One region of the Streptomyces sp. NPDC003720 genome, then DNA from elsewhere that is predicted to be linked to it. Evidence: predicted binding sites of a transcription regulator. Region 1 holds the regulator's gene; the other holds the start of a gene.
What was found. Region 1 encodes HspR, which represses chaperone genes until heat shock. Its sites were predicted from a motif close to TTGAGNNNNNNNNNCTCAA; they were not measured.

Region 1 (10,942 bases):
CGAGGATGCCGAGCACCGTCATCGTGCCGATGAACTCGACGAAGACGTTGTACGGCGCCCAGTCGCCGATGACCGGCAGCAGCCAGTCGGCCTGGAAGAGCTGGCCGATGGCGTTGACGATCGTCAGCAGCAGCGAGAAGAAGCCGACCGCCACGAACCAGTGCGCGACACCGACGATGCCCCAGCGGTTCATCCGGGTGTGGCCGAGGAACTCCCTGACCACGGTGACGGTGCGCCGGCCGGGCTCGTCGGTTCGGGTGCCCGCGGGCACGTTCTGGCCGAGCCGCATGAAGTTGTAGATCTGCAGGAGGGCGCGGGCGAACAGGGCCACGCCGACCACGATCAGAACCAGCGACACGATGATCGCGGCGAGTTGCATTTCGGGGCTCCTCGGGCCTGCGAGGGAAATTACTAAGCGGTAACTTATGCAGTCCGTTCGAGACTACCCGCATCTTTACTCGCACTGTAGCCAGGCGCGAGGTGATCTGGATCGCTGAGGTGTGCCTGAGCTGGATGGCAATCTGATCGTGTTATTCGTACCGAATTGCTACTTTCGCGCCTAACTTAGAGCCGTGCTCTACGGGATCGCCGCGGCCTGCGCCGCCCTCCTCCTCACCGCCGTGCTCGCGGCGCTGCTCCGGATGCCCGCGCTGCGCGCGGGAATCCTGGACCGGCGGCGGCAGCGGCCCCTCCCGGTGCTCGGGGGCGTGGCCGTCGTGGCCGTCACCTGCCTGGTCGCCTGGGCGGGGCAGTGGCTCGGGGTGGCGCCGTTCGGGGACGGGGTCGGCCGGCTGCTCGCCGCCGCCGCCGGGATCGCCTCGCTGGGACTGGTCGCCGACGTGTGGCGGCTGCGGTCCCGGGTACTGGTGACCGGCACGGCCGTCGCGGCGGCCTGCGTGGTGCCGTACGACGAGACGGGCGCCTGGGGCGGCCTGCTGGCCGTGGCCTGGATCGTCTTCGCGACGCTCGCCTTCAAGGGGCTCGACCACGCCGACGGTCTCGCCGGGACCGTGGGGGTGGTCACCGCCTTCGGGGCGGGGGTGTGCGCCGCGGCCGAGCTGATGGACGGGCTGGCCGTGCTCCTCAGCGTGTTCGCGGCGGCGCTGACCGGCTTCCTGATGCACAACTGGCATCCCGCGCGAGTGGGGCTCGGGGCCTGCGGATCGCTCTTCACGGGCTTCCTGCTGTCCTCGGCCGTCGTCTTCACGCGCGCCGGGTACGGGCTGGAGCAGAGCGCGGGCGTCGTGTTCAGCCTGAGCGCCGTGGCGGCGGCCGACTTCCTGCTGGTCGTCCTCGCCCGCCTCACCTCCCGCCGCCCGCTGCTCAGGCGGGGCCCGGACCACCTGGCGCACCGGCTGCGGCGGCTCGGGCCGACCCCGCCGGGGGCGGTGGTGCTGCTGGGCGCCGGGTCCTTCTCCTCCGTGCTCGTGGGGGTGCTCGTCCACACGGGGTGGACCGGGGAGAAGGCGGTGCTGTGGGTGGTCGGCGGGGTGGTCTTCGCCGTCCTCGTACTCCTTCGCATCCCTGTCCAGCCACCCCGTCGGACGGTGTCGACGCAGGTCAGCGCGCGGTTGCGTGTGAGGAACGGATAAGAGTTGAGTCTGACTGACTCAGGTCTGTTGACCGCACGGCCTCCCTCATGCACACTTGAGCCTGTTCCACTCAAGTCAGCTGGAGGAATCAACCATGGCACGTGCGGTCGGCATCGACCTGGGCACGACTAACTCCGTCGTCAGCGTTCTGGAGGGCGGCGAGCCCACCGTCATCACCAACGCCGAGGGTGCCAGGACCACGCCGTCCGTCGTCGCCTTCGCGAAGAACGGCGAGGTGCTCGTCGGCGAGGTGGCCAAGCGCCAGGCGGTCACGAACGTGGACCGGACCATCCGGTCCGTCAAGCGCCACATGGGCACCGACTGGAAGATCCAGCTCGACGGGAAGGACTTCAACCCGCAGCAGATCTCCGCCTTCATCCTGCAGAAGCTGAAGCGGGACGCCGAGTCGTACCTGGGCGAGAAGGTCACGGACGCGGTCATCACCGTCCCGGCCTACTTCAACGACTCCGAGCGCCAGGCGACGAAGGAGGCCGGCGAGATCGCCGGTCTGAACGTCCTGCGCATCGTCAACGAGCCCACCGCGGCGGCGCTCGCCTACGGCCTCGACAAGGACGACCAGACGATCCTCGTCTTCGACCTCGGTGGCGGCACGTTCGACGTGTCCCTCCTGGAGATCGGCGACGGCGTCGTCGAGGTGAAGGCCACCAACGGTGACAACCACCTCGGTGGTGACGACTGGGACCAGCGTGTCGTCGACTACCTGGTCAAGCAGTTCCAGTCCGGTCACGGCGTGGACCTGTCCAAGGACAAGATGGCGCTGCAGCGTCTGCGCGAGGCCGCCGAGAAGGCGAAGATCGAGCTGTCCTCGTCCACCGAGACCTCGATCAACCTGCCCTACATCACGGCGTCCGCCGAGGGCCCGCTGCACCTGGACGAGAAGCTCACCCGCGCCCAGTTCCAGCAGCTCACCGCGGACCTGCTGGAGCGCTGCAAGACGCCGTTCCACAACGTCATCAAGGACGCGGGCATCCAGCTCGGCGAGATCGACCACGTGGTCCTCGTCGGCGGCTCCACCCGCATGCCGGCCGTCGCCGAGCTCGTCAAGGAGCTGACCGGCGGCAACGAGGCCAACAAGGGCGTGAACCCGGACGAGGTCGTCGCCATCGGCGCCGCCCTCCAGGCCGGTGTCCTCAAGGGCGAGGTCAAGGACGTCCTGCTCCTCGACGTGACCCCGCTGTCCCTCGGCATCGAGACCAAGGGCGGCATCATGACGAAGCTCATCGAGCGCAACACCACGATCCCGACCAAGCGGTCCGAGATCTTCACCACGGCCGAGGACAACCAGCCGTCGGTGCAGATCCAGGTCTACCAGGGCGAGCGCGAGATCGCGGCGTACAACAAGAAGCTCGGCATGTTCGAGCTGACCGGTCTGCCGCCGGCGCCGCGTGGCGTTCCGCAGATCGAGGTCGCCTTCGACATCGACGCCAACGGCATCATGCACGTGACCGCGAAGGACCTCGGCACGGGCAAGGAGCAGAAGATGACCGTCACCGGCGGCTCCTCGCTGCCGAAGGACGAGGTCGACCGCATGCGCCAGGAGGCCGAGAAGTACGCGGAGGAGGACCACGCCCGCCGGGAGGCCGCCGAGACCCGCAACCAGGGCGAGCAGCTCGTCTACCAGACCGAGAAGTTCCTCAAGGACAACGAGGACAAGGTCCCGGGCGAGGTCAAGACCGAGGTCGAGGAGGCCGTCGCCGAGCTGAAGGAGAAGCTCAAGGGCGAGGACACCGCCGAGATCCGCACCGCCACCGAGAAGGTCGCGGCCGTCTCGCAGAAGCTGGGTCAGGCCATGTACGCCGACGCCCAGGCCGCCCAGGCCGCCGGTGGCGCGCCCGAGGGTGAGGCCAAGGCGGACGACGACGTCGTTGACGCCGAGATCGTCGACGACGAGCGCAAGGACGGTGCCGCGTGACGGAGGAGACCCCGGGCTTCGAGGAGAAGCCCGACGTCCCCTCCGGCGCCACCCCTGACGACGCCGAGCCGAAGGCCGCCCCCGAGGAGGGGGCGGCCCCGGCCGGGGACGCAACCGCAGACGCCGGTCTGGTGGCACAGCTGGACCAGGTGCGCACGGCACTGAACGAGCGCACGCTGGACCTCCAGCGCCTGCAGGCCGAGTACCAGAACTACCGCCGCCGCGTCGAACGCGACCGGGTCGCGGTCCGGGAGATCGCCGTCGCGAACCTCCTGACCGAGCTCCTGCCCGTGCTCGACGACATCGGCCGGGCACGGGAACACGGCGAACTGGTCGGCGGCTTCAAGTCGGTGGCCGAGTCGCTGGAGACCGTCGCGGCCAAGATGGGCCTGCAGCAGTTCGGCAAGGAGGGCGAGCCCTTCGACCCGACGATCCACGAGGCCCTGATGCACAGCTACGCGCCGGACGTCACCGAGACGACGTGCGTGGCCATCCTGCAGCCCGGGTACCGCATCGGCGAGCGCACCATCCGCCCCGCGCGGGTGGCCGTCGCCGAACCGCAGCCCGGCGCGCAGACCGTCAAGGCCGAGGGCGCCGAGGACGGCGGCACCGACGCGGACGCGGCCGACGACAAGGAGAACGGTGGCCCGGAGGAGGGCTGACGTAATCACCGGGGACAGGAAGGAGGGACGTCGGGGATGAGTACCAAGGACTTCATCGAGAAGGACTACTACAAGGTCCTCGGCGTCCCCAAGGACGCCACCGAGGCCGAGATCAAGAAGGCGTACCGGAAGCTCGCCCGCGAGTTCCACCCGGACGCCAACAAGGGCAACGCCAGGGCCGAGGAGCGCTTCAAGGAGATCTCCGAGGCGAACGACGTCCTCGGCGACCCGAAGAAGCGCAAGGAGTACGACGAGGCGCGCGCCCTGTTCGGCAACGGGGGCTTCCGCCCCGGGCCGGGCGCCGGCGGCGGCAACTTCAACTTCGACCTCGGCGACCTCTTCGGGGGCAACGCGCAGACCTCGGGCGGCTTCGGCGGCGGGCTCGGCGACGTCTTCGGCGGCCTGTTCAACCGCGGCGGCGCGGGCACCACGCGTACCCAGCCGCGGCGCGGCCAGGACATCGACACCGAGGTCACGCTGAGCTTCACGGAGGCCATCGAGGGCGCCACCGTGCCCTTGCGGATGTCCTCCCAGGCGCCCTGCAAGGCCTGTTCGGGCACCGGCGACAAGAACGGCACGCCGCGCGTGTGCCCGACCTGCGTCGGCACCGGGCAGGTCGCCCGGGGCTCGGGCGGCGGGTTCTCGCTCACCGACCCCTGCCCCGACTGCAAGGGCCGCGGCCTCATCGCCGAGCACCCCTGCCTGGAGTGCAAGGGCAGCGGCCGCGCCAAGTCCTCGCGCACCATGCAGGTCCGCATCCCGGCCGGCGTCACGGACGGGCAGCGGATCCGGCTGCGCGGCAAGGGGGCGCCCGGCGAGCGGGGCGGACCGGCGGGCGACCTCTACGTGGTCGTGCACGTCGGCGAGCACCCGGTGTTCGGGCGCAAGGACGACAACCTCACCGTCACCGTGCCGGTGACGTACGCCGAGGCGGCTCTCGGCGGCGAGGTGCGGGTCCCTACTCTCGGCGGCCCGGCGGTCACCCTGAAACTGCCGCCCGGCACCCCGAACGGCCGCACCATGCGCGCCCGGGGCAAGGGCGCGGTCCGCAAGGACGGCACCCGCGGCGACCTTCTGGTCACCGTCGAGGTGAGTGTCCCGAAGGACCTGTCGGGGAAGGCTCGTGACGCGCTTGAGGCGTATCGCGAGGCGACCGCGGGCGAGGACCCGCGGGCGGAGCTGTTCGAGGCCGCGAAGGGAGATTGAGCGCCCCATGGACACACCCGGCCGTCGGCGCAACCCGTACGAACTGACCGAGGAGACCCCGGTCTACGTCATCTCGGTGGCGGCCCAGCTCTCCGGACTCCATCCGCAGACGCTGCGCCAGTACGACCGTCTCGGTCTGGTCTCCCCGGACCGCACGGCCGGACGGGGCCGCCGCTACTCGGCCCGTGACATCGAACTGCTCCGCCAGGTGCAGACGTTGTCCCAGGACGAGGGCATCAACCTGGCCGGTATCAAGCGCATCATCGAACTGGAGAACCAGGTCGCCGCGCTCCAGTCCCGCGTCGCGGAGCTGCAGGGGGCACTGGACGGCGCGGCGGCCGCGATGCGGCAGCGCGAGGCCGCCGTCCACGCCTCCTACCGGCGCGACCTGGTGCCGTATCAGGAGGTGCAGCAGACCAGCGCGCTGGTGGTCTGGCGGCCCAAGCGGCAGCAGCAGGCGGACTGACCGCCCACGGGGAAACGGCACGGCGAGGGGCCGGGGACGGGCGACCGTCCCCGGCCCCTCGCACGTGTGCGGCGGGCGCGGGTTGGTTGCCGGATCTTTGCCCTCCCGTGAACTTCCTTTGCGTGGAGGGTCCGTAAAGGCTGTTTGGAGGCGATTCCGCTCCTCCTTCACAGGTGCAGCGGAGCGTGCTGTTGCGCACTCGTTAAGTAGTTCCGCTTGACGCCGGGTGGCCGCTCCGCGTTGTCTTTTCAGACACCTGGGTCGTAAAGCAGCCCCCACGTCCGGATCGCACCTGAAGTGAGCCCTCGAATGCGTCGTATCGCCATATCCGTGGCCGCGTCCACGTTGATCCTTTCGCTCGCCGGGTGCGGCGTGCTGGACGCGACGGGGGACGGTGCGAGCGCGAGCCCGACGAAGGGCGACGACGTCACCGTCGGACTGCTGCTGCCGGAGAAGGCGAACACCCGCTACGACAAGTTCGACTACCCCATCATCAAGAGCAAGGTGGCCGAACTGACCGGCAAGAAGGGCACGGTCCGGTACGCCAACGCGGACGCGGACGCCGCCCGGCAGGCCGGCCAGATGCAGACGATGATCGACGAGAAGGTCGACGTCATCCTGCTCGACGCGGTCGACTCGCACGGCATCGTCGGCGAGGTGAAGAAGGCCAAGGAGGCGGGCATCCCGGTCATCGCCTACGACCGTCTCGCCGAGGGCCCGATCGACGCCTACATCTCCTTCGACAACGAGCTGGTCGGCGAGGTGCAGGGCCGCACGCTGCTGGAGGCCCTGGGCTCGGGCGTGGACACCTCCGACAAGGTCGTCATGGTGAACGGCTCGCCCACCGACCCCAACGCCAAGCAGTTCAAGCAGGGCGCGCTGTCCGAGCTGAACGGCAAGGTGGACATCGCGAAGTCCTACGACACCACCGACTGGAAGCCGGAGATCGCCCAGGCCTACATGACCAAGGCGATCGCCGAGATCGGCAAGGACAACATCGCCGCTGTCTACGCCGCCAACGACGGCATGGCGGGCGGTGTCATCAAGGCCCTGCAGGCGGCCGGCGTCAGCAAGCTGCCCCCCATCACCGGCCAGGACGCCGAACTGGACGCGGTCCAGCGGATCGTCGCCGGCGACCAGTACATGAGCGTCTACAAGTCCTACCCGGACGAGGCCGAGGCCGCCGCCCAGATGGCCGTCACCAAGGTGCAGGGCAAGGACATCCAGTTCGACGCCCTGACCCAGGACCACGTCGACAGCCCCACCGACAAGAACATCCCGTCCCGCCTCGTCCAGGTGAGCGCGCTGACCCGGGGCAAGATCAAGGACACCGTGATCGCCGACGGGATCTACACGGTCGGCGACATCTGCACTGCCAAGTACAAGGCGGCCTGCGCGTCCATCGGCCTGAAGTAGCCCGCGTCCCGCCCGCCAGCTTGTTGCTGCGCGGCGGGCCTAAGACCCGTACGCAACGGCGCATACCGGCCGATTTCCCCGCCCGGGGCGGCCGGAGCCGTGTTGCGGAGCCGGTCCCGGCCGCGCATAGTTGCGCTGCGGAAGTGGCAGCAACCGGGGGTGGAATGGGCGATGGCCGGGCACGGGACGGAGGATCATCCTCACGGTGCCGACCGGCTGTGCGAGGCCGGGGATCGCGTGTATTCCCGGGCCGTACGCCGGGGGCGGGTGCCGCGCACGGACGCCGAGCCGGTGCCCTGTCTGCTCGAACTGGCCCTGCTGCACCCCGATCCGGACGACATGGACTGGCTGGTGCCGACCTCGCCGCAGGAGGTCATGACGCGGCTGCTGCGCGGGGTCCACGACGAGGTCAGGGAGAGCCAGCTGCGGGTGGGCTCGGCGGTCGCCGCCTTCGAGTGGTACGCGGGCCTGGGCCGGCAGCTCCAGGCGCTCACGGCGTCCGGTGAGGGCACGGCCATCCGGGTGCTGGACGGACTGTCCCGCATCCAGGCCGCGATGGACGAGGCGACCGCGGCGTGCACGGCCGAGGTGCTCACCGTGCAGCCCGGCGGCATCCGCCGCGAGGACGAGCTGACCGAGGGGCTGCACCGGGCGCTGGCCCTGCGCGGCCGGGGCGTGCGCATGCGCGACCTCTACACGCACGTGGCGCGGCACGGGCAGGGGCTGCTCAACTACCTGGAACTGATGGGCGGAGCGGTCGAGGCCCGCACCTTGGACGAGGTCATCGACCGGCTGATCCTCTTCGACCGCACGGTCGCGTTCATCCCCGCCAACTCCGAGCGCACGATGGCCCTCGAGCTGCGCCACCCGGCCCTGGTCGAGTATCTGGTGACGGTCTTCGAGCGGCTCTGGCGACTGGCGCTGCCGCTGACGGCCCCGCTGCCCGACACCGGGATCGAGGGCATCTCGCACCGTGAGCGGTCCATCGCCGCGCTGCTCGCGGAGGGCCACCAGGACGCCGTGATCGCCGAACGCCTCGGCATCAGCGTCCGTACCTGCCGCGGCCACATCGCCCGGCTCTCCGAGACGCTCGGGGCGGCCAGCCGCACGCAGTTGGGCGTCCGCCTCGCCCAGGCGGGTCTGGACCGGCCGCCGCAGGCCGCGCACGTCGCCGCGCCGGCCGTCGGCCGCTCCGGCCGGGAGGCCCGTTCCGCCCTGTGAGGCGGCCGGGTCGCGCCGGTCAGTGGCCGTTCGGCCCCGGCGCCAGGGCGTCCTTGTCCTCCAGCATTCCGGACTGGGCGATGAGGAAGCCGAGCTGGGCCCGGCTGCCGCTGCCGAGGGCCTGGGCGAGCTTGGCGATGTGGGCGCGGCAGGTGCGTACGTTCATGCCAAGGCGCCGGGCGATCGCCTCGTCGACGTGGCCCTCGACGAGGAGCTTGGCGATGGAGTGCTGGACCTCGGAGATGCCGTCGGGGGCGGTCTCGTAGGGGGCGCCGGCGCTCAGGGGGACCGCGCGGCCCCACATGAACTCGAACACCTTGATCAGGTAGCGGACCAGGCCCGGGTGGCGCAGTTCGAGGGCGACCTGCTGGTCGTCCCGGATGGGGATGAAGGCGACGGAGTCGTCGCAGACGATGAGGCGCTCCACCAGTTCGTCGATGGTCCGGTACTCCGCCTTGCCGCTGGCGAGCTGGGCCACGTAGGCCAGCTTCTCCGGGTTGTACCGCGCGGTGTGCTGGTACAGCGTGCGGATCCGGACGCCGCGTTCGATGAGCGGGCGGTCCCGTTCGAGGCCGCGCAGCAGGTTCTGTTCGGAGAGGCGGTCGCTCGGCTGTACGGTGAGCACCTCGTTCTGGCACTGCGACGTGGCGAGGTTCAGCGCCGCGTTGATGCGCTCCCCGCCCTCCAGCACCGCGATCGAGTCGGTGGCCGCGGCTATGTGGCTGTGGAGGGATATGAACGGCTCGAAGGCGTCGGCGAGCCGGATGGTCAGCCGCCTGCGGTCCGCGATCTCGCGCTCCAGGGGGCTGAGCCGCTGGGCGAGGGCGACGGGCGCGGGCAGCGGGCGCAGCCACTCCGGATCGTCCGGATCCGGGTACAGGAGGTCGAACTCCAGCAGGCAGGGGGCGGGTTCGACGTCGGCTCGCGCGATGCGCCCGGCGCGCAGGGCGGCGGCGTAGAGACGTCCACCTTCCTCACACATCTCGGTCACAGCATGGGGATGTGCGTGTTTAGTCTGATTCGTTTCCAAATCTCCACCCCCCAGGGTCCTGAACGTGCAGGAACATGATGCATTGATTATGTGGCCATGACGTGCCCGAATGAGCCATCGTCGTACTCGACGGGGGAAGAGGGGACCTTCAAGTGAGGACGAAGCCGACTATGGGCAAGAGACTGCTTCGCTCGATACTTGTCGCCGCTTTCTCTGTTGCTTTGACTGCGGGGGCGATGGGCGGCCTCGCGAGCGAGAAGGCCGACGTACGAGCGGACACGACATGGCCGGGCGCGGTCGTGAACAGCGCGCCGCTCAGGGATACCACGTGGCCGGTGCAGCCCAGGGACGGCGTGAGGAGTTGACGTGACGACCCCGCCTGACGACCGCTCCTTCCGTCGCGAGATGGCCACCGCCTACCGCTCCGGCTGGCACTTCATCGACCTGGTCACCGCCATCCCCCACAGTGGTGACTCGCTGATGGTGACCGTCTTCGGAGAGCCGGTCGTCGTCACCCGCGACGAGGACGAGGACGTACGGGCCTACCGGTGCCTGCGCAAGCCGCGCGGGGCGCCGCAGCCGGTGCGGTGCGCCATCCGCTACGGCATGATCTTCGTGAACCTGGACCAGCGGGACCACCGGCTCGCGGAGCCGGAGGACCCGGAACTCACCGCCATCTCAGCCACCCCCCGCAGTGCCTGACGCGATTCCCCCGTCGTAACAGATCGCTCAGGTGCTTCCCCCCGCAGCGGCGTCACCGTGACCTGAACACGGTGACGCCGCTGCAGTTTATGGGCAGATTCCGGGCATGGGAGCGCGGCCACACCGGCTGAAATCCGTCGGGTGTCAGCCGTGCCCGAGCGCCCGCTCGATCTCGATCTCGATCACCACCCGCCGCGGGTTCTCCGCCGGCACCCGGTGGTAGCGCTCGGCGTACCGGCGCTCCGCCTCCGCGACCCGCTCCCGGTCCTCGCGCACCCGGGCCCGGCCCTCCAGCGTGGCCCAGCGGCGGCCGTCGACCTGGCACACCGCGACCCGGGCGCCCTCGGCGCCGGCCGCGCGCACGTGGGCCGCCTTCGCGCTGCCCCCGTTCGTGATCACCCGGGCCAGCCGCGCCTCGGGGTCGTACGTCACCCCGACCGGCACCACGTGCGGACTGCCGTCCGGGCGCAGGGTGGTCAGGGTGCACAGATGCCGCTCCCGCCAGAAGGCGAGATAGGGCTCGTCGGGGGCAGCCGGGTCTACGGAGTGCTTGGCCATGGCCGAAACCTAGCCGCTGATTCCCGCGTCCGGCGCCATGTCTCGCCTTGAGCGGAATAGACTCAACTTTGTGTACGCTGATCAAGTCAGCACTGGGAAGGACCTGGCCGCCGAGCCGACGCCGAGGAGGAGAACGGACACGTGGACGCCGAGCTGACCAACAGGAGCCGGGACGCGATCAACGCGGCCGGCAAC
Region 2 (10,942 bases), on a different contig from region 1:
ACACCGGTCTCGTCATGCAGGCCGCCGGTGAACGCGCCGAGGCCCTGGCCATGTTCGAGGCGTCCTTCGCGGGCCTCACCGCCACCCTCGGCCCCGACCATCCGTGGGTCCTCGGCTGCGCCCTCAACGCGGCCAGCGCCCGCAACCTGGGCGACCGGATCACCGACGCGGTGGAGCTGAGCCGGGAGACCCTGCGCCGGGCCCGGCACACGCTGGGGCACGAGCATCCGCTCACGCTCTCCTGCCAGGTGGCGCTGGCCGCCGATCTGCGGGCCGCGCGGGAGCACGAGGAGGCCGGAAAGCTGGAGGACGACGGCCTCCTGGGCCTCACCCGCACCCTCGGCGCCCAGCACCCCCACACCATCTCGGCCCGCCAGCGAACCCGCCCCTACTGGGACTTCGAGCCCTACCTGGGCTGACCGCGCCGCGAAGGGGCGCGGGGAACGGCGCGCCCCCCACACACACCCGCAGCCGCGCGGATCCCCGACCACCCCACCCAGTAGGCGAAGGACCCGGCTCCGAGTTCACAGGAACTCGGAGCCGGGCCCGATTCGGCTGAACCGCCGGAGGCCTACGCCTCGAACACCTCACGCACCAGCTGCTCCTGCTCGGCCTGGTGCCGCTTCGCGGAGCCCACCGCCGGGGACGAGCCGTGCGGACGCGAGATGCGCCGCAGCCGCTCGCCGGCCGGGATGTCGGCGCCGACCGCCAGGTCCAGGTGGTCGATCAGGTTGAGCGCGATGAACGGCCAGGCACCCTGGTTCGCCGGCTCCTCCTGCGCCCACAGGTACTTCTCGGCGTTCGGGTACTTGTTGACCTCGGCCTGGATCTCCGTACCCGGCAGCGGGTACAGGCGCTCGATGCGGATGATCGCCGTGTCGGTGACACCGCGCTTGACCCGCTCGGCCTCCAGGTCGTAGTACAGCTTGCCCGCCACGAAGACGACCTTGCGGACCGCGGCCGGGTCCACCGAGGCGTCGCCGATGACCGGGCGGAACTGACCCGAGGTGAACTCCTCCGTCTTCGACGCGGCGGCCTTGAGGCGCAGCATCGACTTCGGGGTGAAGACCACCAGCGGCTTGTGGTGCGGGTTGTGCACCTGCCACCGCAGGAGGTGGAAGTAGTTCGACGGGAGGGTCGGCATGGCGACCGTCATGTTGTTCTGGGCGCAGAGCTGCAGGAAGCGCTCGACACGGGCCGAGGAGTGGTCCGGGCCCTGGCCCTCGTAGCCGTGCGGGAGGAGGAGGGTGACGCCGGACGTCTGGCCCCACTTCTGCTCCGCCGCCGAGATGTACTCGTCGACCACCGTCTGCGCGCCGTTGACGAAGTCGCCGAACTGCGCCTCCCACATGACGAGCGCGTCGGGGCGGGCCAGCGAGTAGCCGTACTCGAAGCCCATGACCGCGTACTCGGACAGCAGGGAGTTGTAGACGTTGTACCGCGCCTGCTCCTCGGCGAGGTACATCAGCGGCGTGAACTCCTCGCCCGTCTCGCGGTCGATGAGGACCGCGTGGCGCTGGCCGAAGGTGCCCCGCTGGGAGTCCTGGCCGGACAGACGGACCGGGGTGCCCTCCAGCAGGAGGGAGCCGACGGCGAGGGTCTCGCCCATGCCCCAGTCGATCGTGCCGTCCTCGACCATCGTCGCCCGGCGCTGCAGCTGCGGCAGCAGACGCGGGTGGACGTGGAAGGAGTCGGGGATGTTGACCTGGGACTCGGCGATCCGCTTCACGACCTCCGTGGAGATCGCGGTGTTCACGGCGACCGGGAAGTCGGCCTGCGGGTCCGACACCGGGCCGGAGGCCGGCTGGGACGTGGCCTCGCGGACCTCCGTGAAGACCTTCTCCAGCTGGCCCTGGTAGTCCTGCAGGGCCTGCTCGGCCTCTTCCAGGGTGATGTCGCCGCGACCGATCAGGGACTCGGTGTAGAGCTTGCGCACCGAGCGCTTCTTGTCGATCAGGTCGTACATCAGCGGCTGGGTGAAGGCCGGGTTGTCCGACTCGTTGTGACCGCGGCGGCGGTAGCAGATGAGGTCGATCACCACGTCCTTGTTGAACGCCTGGCGGAACTCGAAGGCGAGCCGCGCGACGCGCACGACGGCCTCCGGGTCGTCGCCGTTCACGTGGAAGATCGGGGCCTCGATCATGCGGGCCACGTCCGTCGCGTACATGGACGAACGCGAGGACTCGGGGGCCGCGGTGAAGCCGACCTGGTTGTTGATGACGATGTGGACCGTGCCGCCGGTGCGGTAGCCGCGCAGCTGCGACATGTTCAGGGTCTCGGCCACGACGCCCTGGCCCGCGAAGGCCGCGTCGCCGTGGATCGCCACCGGCAGGACCGTGAAGTCCGTGCCGCCCTTGTTGATGATGTCCTGCTTGGCGCGGGCGATGCCCTCGATGACCGGGTCGACGGTCTCCAGGTGCGAGGGGTTGGCGGCCAGCGAGACGGTGATCTGCTCGCCGTCCAGACCGGTGAAGGTGCCCTGGGCGCCCAGGTGGTACTTCACGTCGCCGGAGCCGTGCATCGACTTCGGGTCGAGGTTGCCCTCGAACTCGCGGAAGATCTGCGCGTACGACTTGCCGACGATGTTGGCGAGGACGTTCAGGCGGCCGCGGTGGGCCATGCCGATGACGACCTCGTCCAGGCGGGACTCGGCCGCCGAGTCGATGACCGCGTCCAGCAGCGGGATGACGGACTCGCCGCCCTCCAGCGAGAAGCGCTTCTGGCCGACGTACTTCGTCTGCAGGAAGGTCTCGAAGGCCTCCGCCGCGTTCAGGCGGCGCAGGATGCGCAGCTGCTCCTCGCGCTCCGGCTTGGAGTGCGGGCGCTCGACGCGGTCCTGGATCCACTTGCGCTGCTTGGGGTCCTGGATGTGCATGAACTCGATGCCGGTGGTGCGGCAGTACGAGTCGCGCAGCACGCCGAGGATGTCGCGCAGCTTCATCATCGACTTGCCGGCGAAGCCGCCGACGGCGAACTCGCGCTCCAGGTCCCACAGGGTGAGGCCGTGCTCGGTGATGTCCAGGTCGGGGTGCTTGCGCTGCTGGTACTCCAGCGGGTCGGTGTCGGCCATGACGTGGCCGCGGACCCGGTAGGAGTGGATCAGCTCGAAGACCCGCGCGGCCTTGGTGACGTCGTCGTCGTGGCTGGCGTCGATGTCCTTGAGCCAGCGGACCGGCTCGTAGGGGATGCGCAGGGCCTCGAAGATGTCGTCGTAGAAGCCGTTCTCACCGAGCAGCAGGTTCGCGACCTGGCGGAGGAACTCGCCGGAGGCGGCGCCCTGGATCACCCGGTGGTCGTAGGTCGACGTGAGCGTCATGACCTTCGAGATGCCGAGCTTGTTCAGCGTGTCCTGGCTGGTGCCCTGGAACTCGGCCGGGTAGTCCATGGAGCCGACGCCCATGATCACGGACTGGCCGGGCATCAGGCGCGGCACGGAGTGGACGGTGCCGAGACCGCCGGGGTTGGTGAGCGAGACCGTCACGCCGGTGAAGTCGTCCATCGTCAGCTTGCCGTCGCGGGCGCGGCGGACGATGTCCTCGTAGGCCTGCCAGAACTCGAAGAAGTTCAGCGTCTCGGCCTTCTTGATGGCGGCCACGACGAGCTGGCGGTCGCCGTTGGGCTTCACCAGGTCGATGGCCAGGCCGAGGTTGACGTGCGGCGGCTTGACGAGGGTCGGCTTGCCGTCCTTCTCGCCGAACGAGTAGTTCATCGACGGCATGGCCTTGATGGCCTGCACCATCGCGAAGCCGATCAGGTGCGTGAAGGAGATCTTCCCGCCCCGGGCGCGCTTCAGGTGGTTGTTGATGACGATCCGGTTGTCGAACAGCAGCTTCACCGGGACCGCGCGGACCGAGGTGGCCGTCGGCAGCTCCAGCGAGGCGTTCATGTTCTTCGCGACGGCGGCGGACGGCCCGCGCAGCGTCACGTACTCCGGACCCTCGGGGGCCTCGGCGGCGGGGGCGGCCTTGGCCTTCGGCTGAGCGGGCGCCTGTGCGGGCGTCGCCGGCTTGGCCGGGGCGGGGGCCGCCGCCTTCGCCGCGGGGGCGGGAGCGGCGGGAGCCGGAGCGGCGGGCGGGGCCGCGGCGGGCTGGGGAGCGGCCGCGGGCGCCGGAGCGGGAGCGGCCTGGGCCGGAGCGGCCGGCTGGGCCTGGGGAGCCGGGGTGGTGGTCCCTGCGGCCCCCGCGGCCGCAGTACCCGCCGGAGCCGACGCGGCAGGCGCACCCGGCTTGTAGTCGGCGAAGAAGTCCCACCAGGCACGGTCTACCGAATTCGGGTCCTGGAGGTACTGCTGATAGATCTCGTCGACGAGCCACTCGTTGGGGCCGAACGCCGCGGCGGGGTTCTTCCCGGCTTGGTCGTCGGTCGAGATGCTCGAGTTACTGGGGGACTGTGGCGACACGGCGGCAACCGCCCTCTTCCGCTTCACAAGGTTATGGACAGCGGGAATAAAGGCTACGCCTCCAAGACCGTGAAGGTCAGGTCGGGCCCGTCCATCGTCGCGTAAGTCACACCGGAAATCTTGTTTCAGGGCTTGATATGGCGGGAAACAAGTGTGGTTCCGGATGCGTGAGAGGGTGTGCGGGATCGCCGAGCGGGGCCCGGCGCGGCCTTGCGGCACGCGTCTTCGGGGCCCGCCCCTGATCACACGTGTCCGGCTGCGCGGACGCTCGTGGATCTTGAGGTTCCGGTTCGGACCCTACGTCAACTTCGGATGGAAGTCTCTCCCGGAAGAGTGACAATGATCCGGCAGCCGCGCTCGGATTCGGCCACACCGATCCGGCCGCCGTGGAGATCGACCGCCCAGCGCGCGATCGCCAGGCCGAGGCCGGTGCCGCCGTCGCTGCCCGGACCGTGCGGCCGGGTCACCGCGCCGCGGTTGAACCGCTCGAACACGCGGTGCCAGTCCGACCGCGGGATGCCCGGGCCCTCGTCCAGCACCTCGAGCTCCAGCGAGTCCGGCTGCGGCCCGCGCCGCGCCTTCACGGTCACCCGGCCGTGCGGCGGGCTGTGCTTGACCGCGTTGTCGATCAGGTTGGCGACCACCTGGTGGATGCGCTCGGGGTCCGCGTGCGCGGTCAGCTCCGGCGGGGAGACGTCGAGGTGCAGGTGCACGTCCGTCCGGGTGTGGCTGCCGGAGCCCGAGGCGATGCCCGCGCGCGCGGAGGCGACCATGTTGGCCTCCTTCAGCACGCCTGACAGGTAGGGCCACACCTCGAAGCGCCGCATCTTCAGCGGTACGACGCCGTTGTCGAGCCGGGACAGGTCCAGCAGCGTCTCCACGAGCCGGCCGAGCCGCTCGGTCTGCTTCAGGGCCGTCCGCATGGTCTCCGGATCGGCCTCGGTGACCCCGTCGACGATGTTCTCCAGCACCGCGCGCAGGCCCGCGATCGGGGTGCGCAGCTCGTGCGAGACGTTCGCCACCAGCTCCTTGCGCTGGCGGTCCTGGGCCTCCAGCTCGTCCGCCATGACGTTGATCGTCACGGCGAGGTCGCCCAGCTCGTCCCGGCGGCCCTCGCTCACCCGGCGGGTGTAGTCGCCCTGCGAGATCGAGCGGGCGACCGTGTTCATCTCGTCCAGCGGGGCGGTGAGCGAATGGGCCACGAACTGCGTTATCAGCAGTGTGGCGATCATCGAGAAGACCGTGATGAAGCGCAGCTCCGTCTTGGTGTGCACCGCGATCATGGACAGACCCGTGGTGATCAGCACCGAGATGACGACCAGCGCGCCCAGCTTGGTCTTGATCGAGAACGGGCGTACGCCGCCCCAGGGCTCCTCCGCGGAGTTCCCGGGGCTCCTCCGTGCGGCCTCCCGCCCTGCGCTCATGGCGTCGGCGTCTCCAGCGCGTACCCGACGCCGTGCACCGTGCGGATCCGCTCGGCGCCGATCTTCCGGCGCAGCGCCTTGATGTGGCTGTCCACGGTCCGGGTGCCGGAGGCGTCCGCCCAGTCCCACACCTCGGCCAGCAGCTGCTCGCGGGAGAGCACCGCGCGCGGGGTGTTCGCCAGGCACACCAGCAGGTCGAACTCGGTGGGCGTGAGGTGGACGTCCTCGGAGCGCACCCGCACCCGGCGCTGCGCGTGGTCGATCTCCAGCTCGCCGAGCCGCAGGATGCCCGAGCGGGGCGTGGAGGCGGCGACGGCCGCCCGCTCCACCCGCCGCAGCAGGACGTGCACCCGCGCGGCCAGCTCCCGCATCGAGAACGGCTTGGTCATGTAGTCGTCGGCGCCGACCCCGAGGCCGACCAGCATGTCGGTCTCGTCGTCGCGCGCGGTGAGCATCAGCACCGGCACCGGGCGCTGGGCCTGCACGCGGCGGCAGACCTCGAGGCCGTCGAAGCCGGGCAGCATGATGTCGAGGATCAGCAGGTCGGGCTGCCAGGCCTCGGCCGTGTCCACCGCGGCCGGTCCGTCGGCCGCGGTCTGCACGAGGAATCCCTCGGCGCGAAGCCGGGCCGCGATGGCGTCGACGATCGTGGGATCGTCCTCGACCACCAGCACCCGGCGCTGTGCGCCGGGGGTGGTCGTGGCCGCGCCGGTCTGGGAGGTGTGTGTCTGCTCCATCGCCCGCCCCTGTTGCTTTCCGGAATCAGTGGGGTGATCCCATGACTGCGATTGACGCTTGAATGATCCGCGCCAGGGCAGCACATTACGGGGACAGGCCGTGCCGTCGCTATCCAGGGCGGACGGCGAGGTGTACGGCGTCCGGAACGCCCCGGGCAACGGGGACCTCTTCGGTACGCACCTGACGGAATCCGGCATTCCGCAAGGTTCCTTCAAATTCCGGAGAGGGTTCGGCCGACCATACTGCAAACACCCCGTCCGGCCTCAACACCCTTGCGCACGCGGCGAGTCCGGCCGGGGAGTAGAGGCCGCCGTTGTCCTCGGTGACGGTCCAGCCCGGCCCGTTGTCGATGTCGAGGCACAAAGCGTCGAACGTGTCCGATGTCTCCTTCAGATAAGTGAGCAGATCCGCCTCGACGATCCGGGTGCGCGGATCGCCGAGCGCCGCGGCGGACACCTCCGCCAGCGGGCCCCGGCGGTGCCAGTCGATGACGGCCGGCTCCCGCTCGGCGACGGTGATCCGCCCCCAGCGTCCGCCGGCCGCGGCGTGCGCGAGCGAGAACCCCACGCCCAGTCCGCCGATCAGCACCTCGGGCGCCGGGCGCCCGTCCAGCGCGTCGTACGCCGCGTCCACCAGCAGTCGCTCCGAGCGGCCGTCGGAGGTGTCCATCAGGAAGCAGCCGTTGGCGATGATCTGCAGCAGCGCGCCGTGCCTGCGCAGCACCACCTCGCCGTACGGGCCTTCGCGACGGTCCAGGACCACGGGGGAGTCGTACGCGGCAGTCATGCGCCCATCCTGCTCTGATCCGGCGTCAGGGGCACCGGAATTTCGGTGATCGCTCACAGCGAACGGCGGGCCGGGAACAACGGCGGGCCGTCGGACATTGAGTCGGCATAGCTCAAGTTGACTGCCTAAGGGGAGATCATGGCTGCTGAGTCCACGGCGTTCACGCTCGTACTGCCGGTGCTGCCGCTCGACGACGAGGTCGTGCTGCCCGGCATGGTGGTCCCGCTGGATCTGAGCGACGCCGAGGTGCGGGCCGCGGTGGAGGCGGCGCAGGCCGCCGCCCGCTCGGAGCCCGGCAAGCCCAGGGTCCTGCTGGTGCCGCGCGTCGACGGCACCTACGCGAAGACCGGTGTGCTCGGCACCGTCGAGCAGGTCGGCCGGATGGCCGACGGCGACCCGGGCGCGCTGATCCGGGGCCGCGGCCGGGTGCGCATCGGCGCCGGCACGACGGGTCCGGGCGCGGCCCTGTGGGTGGAGGGCGCGCGGATCGACGAGACCGTTCCGGAACCGCTGCCCGGCCAGGTCGCCGACCTGGTCAAGGAGTACAAGGCCCTGGCCACCGCGTGGCTGCGCAAGCGCGGCGCCTGGCAGGTCGTGGACCGGGTCCAGGCCATCGACGACGTCTCGGCGCTCGCCGACAACTCCGGGTACTCGCCCTTCCTGACCACCGAGCAGAAGGTCGAGCTGCTGGAGACCGCCGACCCGGTGGCCCGGCTGAAGCTCGCCACCCAGCAACTGCGCGACCACCTCGCCGAGCAGGACGTCGCCGAGACCATCGCCAAGGACGTCCAGGAGGGCGTCGACAAGCAGCAGCGCGAGTTCCTGCTGCGCCGCCAGCTCGAGGCCGTCCGCAAGGAGCTGCGCGAGCTGAACGGCGAGAGCGACGGCGAGGAGTCGGACGACTACCGCGCCCGCGTCGAGGCCGCCGACCTGCCGGAGAAGGTCCGCGAGGCCGCCCTGAAGGAGGTCGACAAGCTGGAGCGGTCCAGCGACCAGTCGCCCGAGGGCTCGTGGATCAGGACCTGGCTGGACACGGTGCTGGAGATGCCGTGGAACGAGCGCACCGAGGACGCCTACGACATCCAGGGCGCCAAGGCCGTGCTCGACGCCGAGCACGCGGGGCTCGAGGACGTCAAGGAGCGCATCACCGAGTACCTGGCGGTGCGCAAGCGGCGCGGCGAGCGCGGCCTCGGCGTGATCGGCGGGCGGCGCGGGGGCGCCGTGCTGGCGCTCGTGGGCCCGCCCGGCGTCGGCAAGACCAGCCTCGGCGAGTCCGTCGCGCACGCCATGGGGCGCAAGTTCGTCCGGGTCGCCCTCGGCGGCGTACGGGACGAGGCCGAGGTCCGCGGCCACCGGCGCACGTACGTCGGCGCGCTGCCCGGCCGGATCGTCCGCGCCGTCAAGGAGGCCGGGTCCATGAACCCGGTGGTGCTGCTCGACGAGATCGACAAGGTGGGCTCCGACTTCCGGGGCGACCCGGCGGCGGCCCTGCTCGAGGTCCTCGACCCCGCGCAGAACCACACCTTCCGGGACCACTACCTGGAGGTCGAACTCGACCTCTCCGACGTGGTCTTCCTCGCCACCGCGAACGTCCTGGAGGCCATCCCGGAGGCGCTCGCGGACCGGATGGAGATCGTCCGGCTGGACGGCTACACCGAGGACGAGAAGGTCGTCATCGCCCGTGACCACCTGCTCCCGCGCCAGCTCGAGCGGGCCGGCCTGGACCGGGACGAGGTCACGATCGACGAGAGCGCGCTGCGCAGGCTCGCCGGCGAGTACACCCGCGAGGCGGGCGTGCGCACCCTGGAGCGGTCCCTGGCCCGGCTGCTGCGCAAGGTCGCGGCACAGCACGAACTCGGTGAGCGCGAGCTGCCGTTCACCGTCCGGGACGAGGATCTGCGCGCGCTGATCGGACGCCCGCACCACGTGCCCGAGTCCGCCCAGGACCCGGCCGAGCGCCGGACCTCCGTCCCGGGCGTGGCCACCGGCCTCGCGGTCACCGGCGCCGGCGGCGACGTGCTCTTCGTGGAGGCGTCCCTCGCCGACCCGGAGACCGGCGCGGCCGGACTGACCCTGACCGGTCAGCTCGGGGACGTGATGAAGGAGTCGGCGCAGATCGCGCTGAGCTTCCTGCGCAGCCACGGCGCCGAACTCGAGCTGCCGGTGGGCGACCTGAGGGACCGGGGCGTGCACATCCACTTCCCGGCGGGCGCGGTCCCGAAGGACGGGCCGAGCGCGGGCATCACCATGACCACCGCCCTCGCCTCCCTGCTCTCCGGCCGGCTGGTCCGCACCGACGTGGCGATGACCGGCGAGGTCTCGCTGACCGGCCGGGTGCTGCCGATCGGCGGGGTGAAGCAGAAGCTGCTCGCCGCCCACCGCGCCGGGGTGACCACCGTGATCATCCCCAAGCGCAACGAGCCCGACCTGGACGACGTCCCGGCCGAGGTGCTGGACAGGCTCGACGTCCACGCCGTGACCGACGTCCGCCAGGTCCTGGAGCTGGCCCTCGCGCCCGCCGCGAACGGCGCGGAGCCGGAGGTTCCGGTGGCGGCGTGACGGACGCCCCCGGATGAGGGAGGGCCCGGGTCCCGCACGGGACCCGGGCCCTCACCGCGTCCGCGGGCGCCCCTCACCGCGTCCGCGGGCGCCGGGCTCAGTCCGCGGAGAGCGACTGCTCCGCCCACACGGTCTTGCCCACCCGGTCGTGCCGGGTGCCCCAGCGTTCGGAGAGCTGGGCGACCAGCAGCAGGCCCCGGCCCCCCTCGTCGTAGATCCGGGCGCGCCGCATGTGCGGGGTGGAGCCGCTGGCGTCGTAGACCTCGCAGATCAGGGTGGGGTCCTGGTGGATCAGCCGCAGCCGGATGGGCGGCCGGCCGTGGCGGATGGCGTTGGTGACCAGCTCGCTGACCACCAGCTCGGTGGTGAAGGCGGCCTCCTCCAGCCCCCACGCGGAGAGCTGGTCGCTCGCGTGCTTGCGGGCCCGGGCCACCACCGTGGGATCGCTCGTCAGCTCCCAGGAGGCCACCCGGTCGGCGCGCAGCGCCCGGGTGCGGGCGACGAGCAGGGCGGCGTCGTCGTCGGGACGACGGGTCGTCAGCTCGGTCAGCACCCGGTCGCAGAGCGCGTCCAGGGTCGGCGCGGGCCGGCCGAGGGCGCCGAACAGCGGGTCCAGTGCCTCGTCGGCGTCGGGATCGTGGGGTTCGAGCAGTCCGTCGGTGTAGAGGACGAGCAGGCTGCCCTCGGGCAGCTCGGTCTCCAGGGCCTCGAAGGGGAGCCGCCCGCCGAGGCCGAGCGCCGGGCCGGCGGGCACGTCGAGGATGCGGACGGCGCCGTCCGGGGTGACCACGGCGGGCGGGGGGTGGCCGGCCCGGGCCAGGGCGCAGTGACGCGAGACCGGGTCGTAGACCGCGTACAGGCACGTGGTCCCGATGCCGCCCGCCGCCTCGCCGGCCGGGTCCGCGCCCTCGTCCGCGGCCAGCCGCAGCACGAGGTCGTCGAGGTGGGTGAGCAGTTCGTCCGCGGGGAGGTCGACGTCGGCCAGGGTGCGCACCGCCGTGCGCAGCCGGCCCGTGGTGGCGGAGGCCCGCGTCCC

Region 2: the regulator HspR is predicted to act here: its motif matches at 7,445-7,463, upstream of lon (endopeptidase La).

The regions. Positions count from the first base shown of each region.
Region 1 covers NZ_JBIANZ010000004.1:401,031-411,972, forward strand. The annotation lists gene ACFYU0_RS13595 ((Fe-S)-binding protein) at 1-379, opposite strand, end outside; gene ACFYU0_RS13600 (MraY family glycosyltransferase) at 573-1,592, shown strand; gene dnaK (molecular chaperone DnaK) at 1,687-3,525, shown strand; gene grpE (nucleotide exchange factor GrpE) at 3,522-4,187, shown strand; gene dnaJ (molecular chaperone DnaJ) at 4,224-5,393, shown strand; gene ACFYU0_RS13620 (heat shock protein transcriptional repressor HspR) at 5,401-5,859, shown strand; gene ACFYU0_RS13625 (substrate-binding domain-containing protein) at 6,169-7,275, shown strand; gene ACFYU0_RS13630 (helix-turn-helix transcriptional regulator) at 7,447-8,496, shown strand; gene ACFYU0_RS13635 (helix-turn-helix transcriptional regulator) at 8,516-9,478, opposite strand; gene ACFYU0_RS13640 (hypothetical protein) at 9,854-10,189, shown strand; gene ACFYU0_RS13645 (TIGR03618 family F420-dependent PPOX class oxidoreductase) at 10,334-10,747, opposite strand; gene clpB (ATP-dependent chaperone ClpB) at 10,889-10,942, shown strand, end outside.
Region 2 covers NZ_JBIANZ010000015.1:114,484-125,425, reverse strand. The annotation lists gene fxsT (FxSxx-COOH system tetratricopeptide repeat protein) at 1-419, shown strand, start outside; gene ACFYU0_RS33015 (multifunctional oxoglutarate decarboxylase/oxoglutarate dehydrogenase thiamine pyrophosphate-binding subunit/dihydrolipoyllysine-residue succinyltransferase subunit) at 572-4,399, opposite strand; gene ACFYU0_RS33010 (HAMP domain-containing sensor histidine kinase) at 4,702-5,823, opposite strand; gene ACFYU0_RS33005 (response regulator transcription factor) at 5,820-6,560, opposite strand; gene ACFYU0_RS33000 (spermidine synthase) at 6,670-7,347, opposite strand; gene lon (endopeptidase La) at 7,486-9,906, shown strand; gene ACFYU0_RS32990 (SpoIIE family protein phosphatase) at 10,004-10,942, opposite strand, start outside.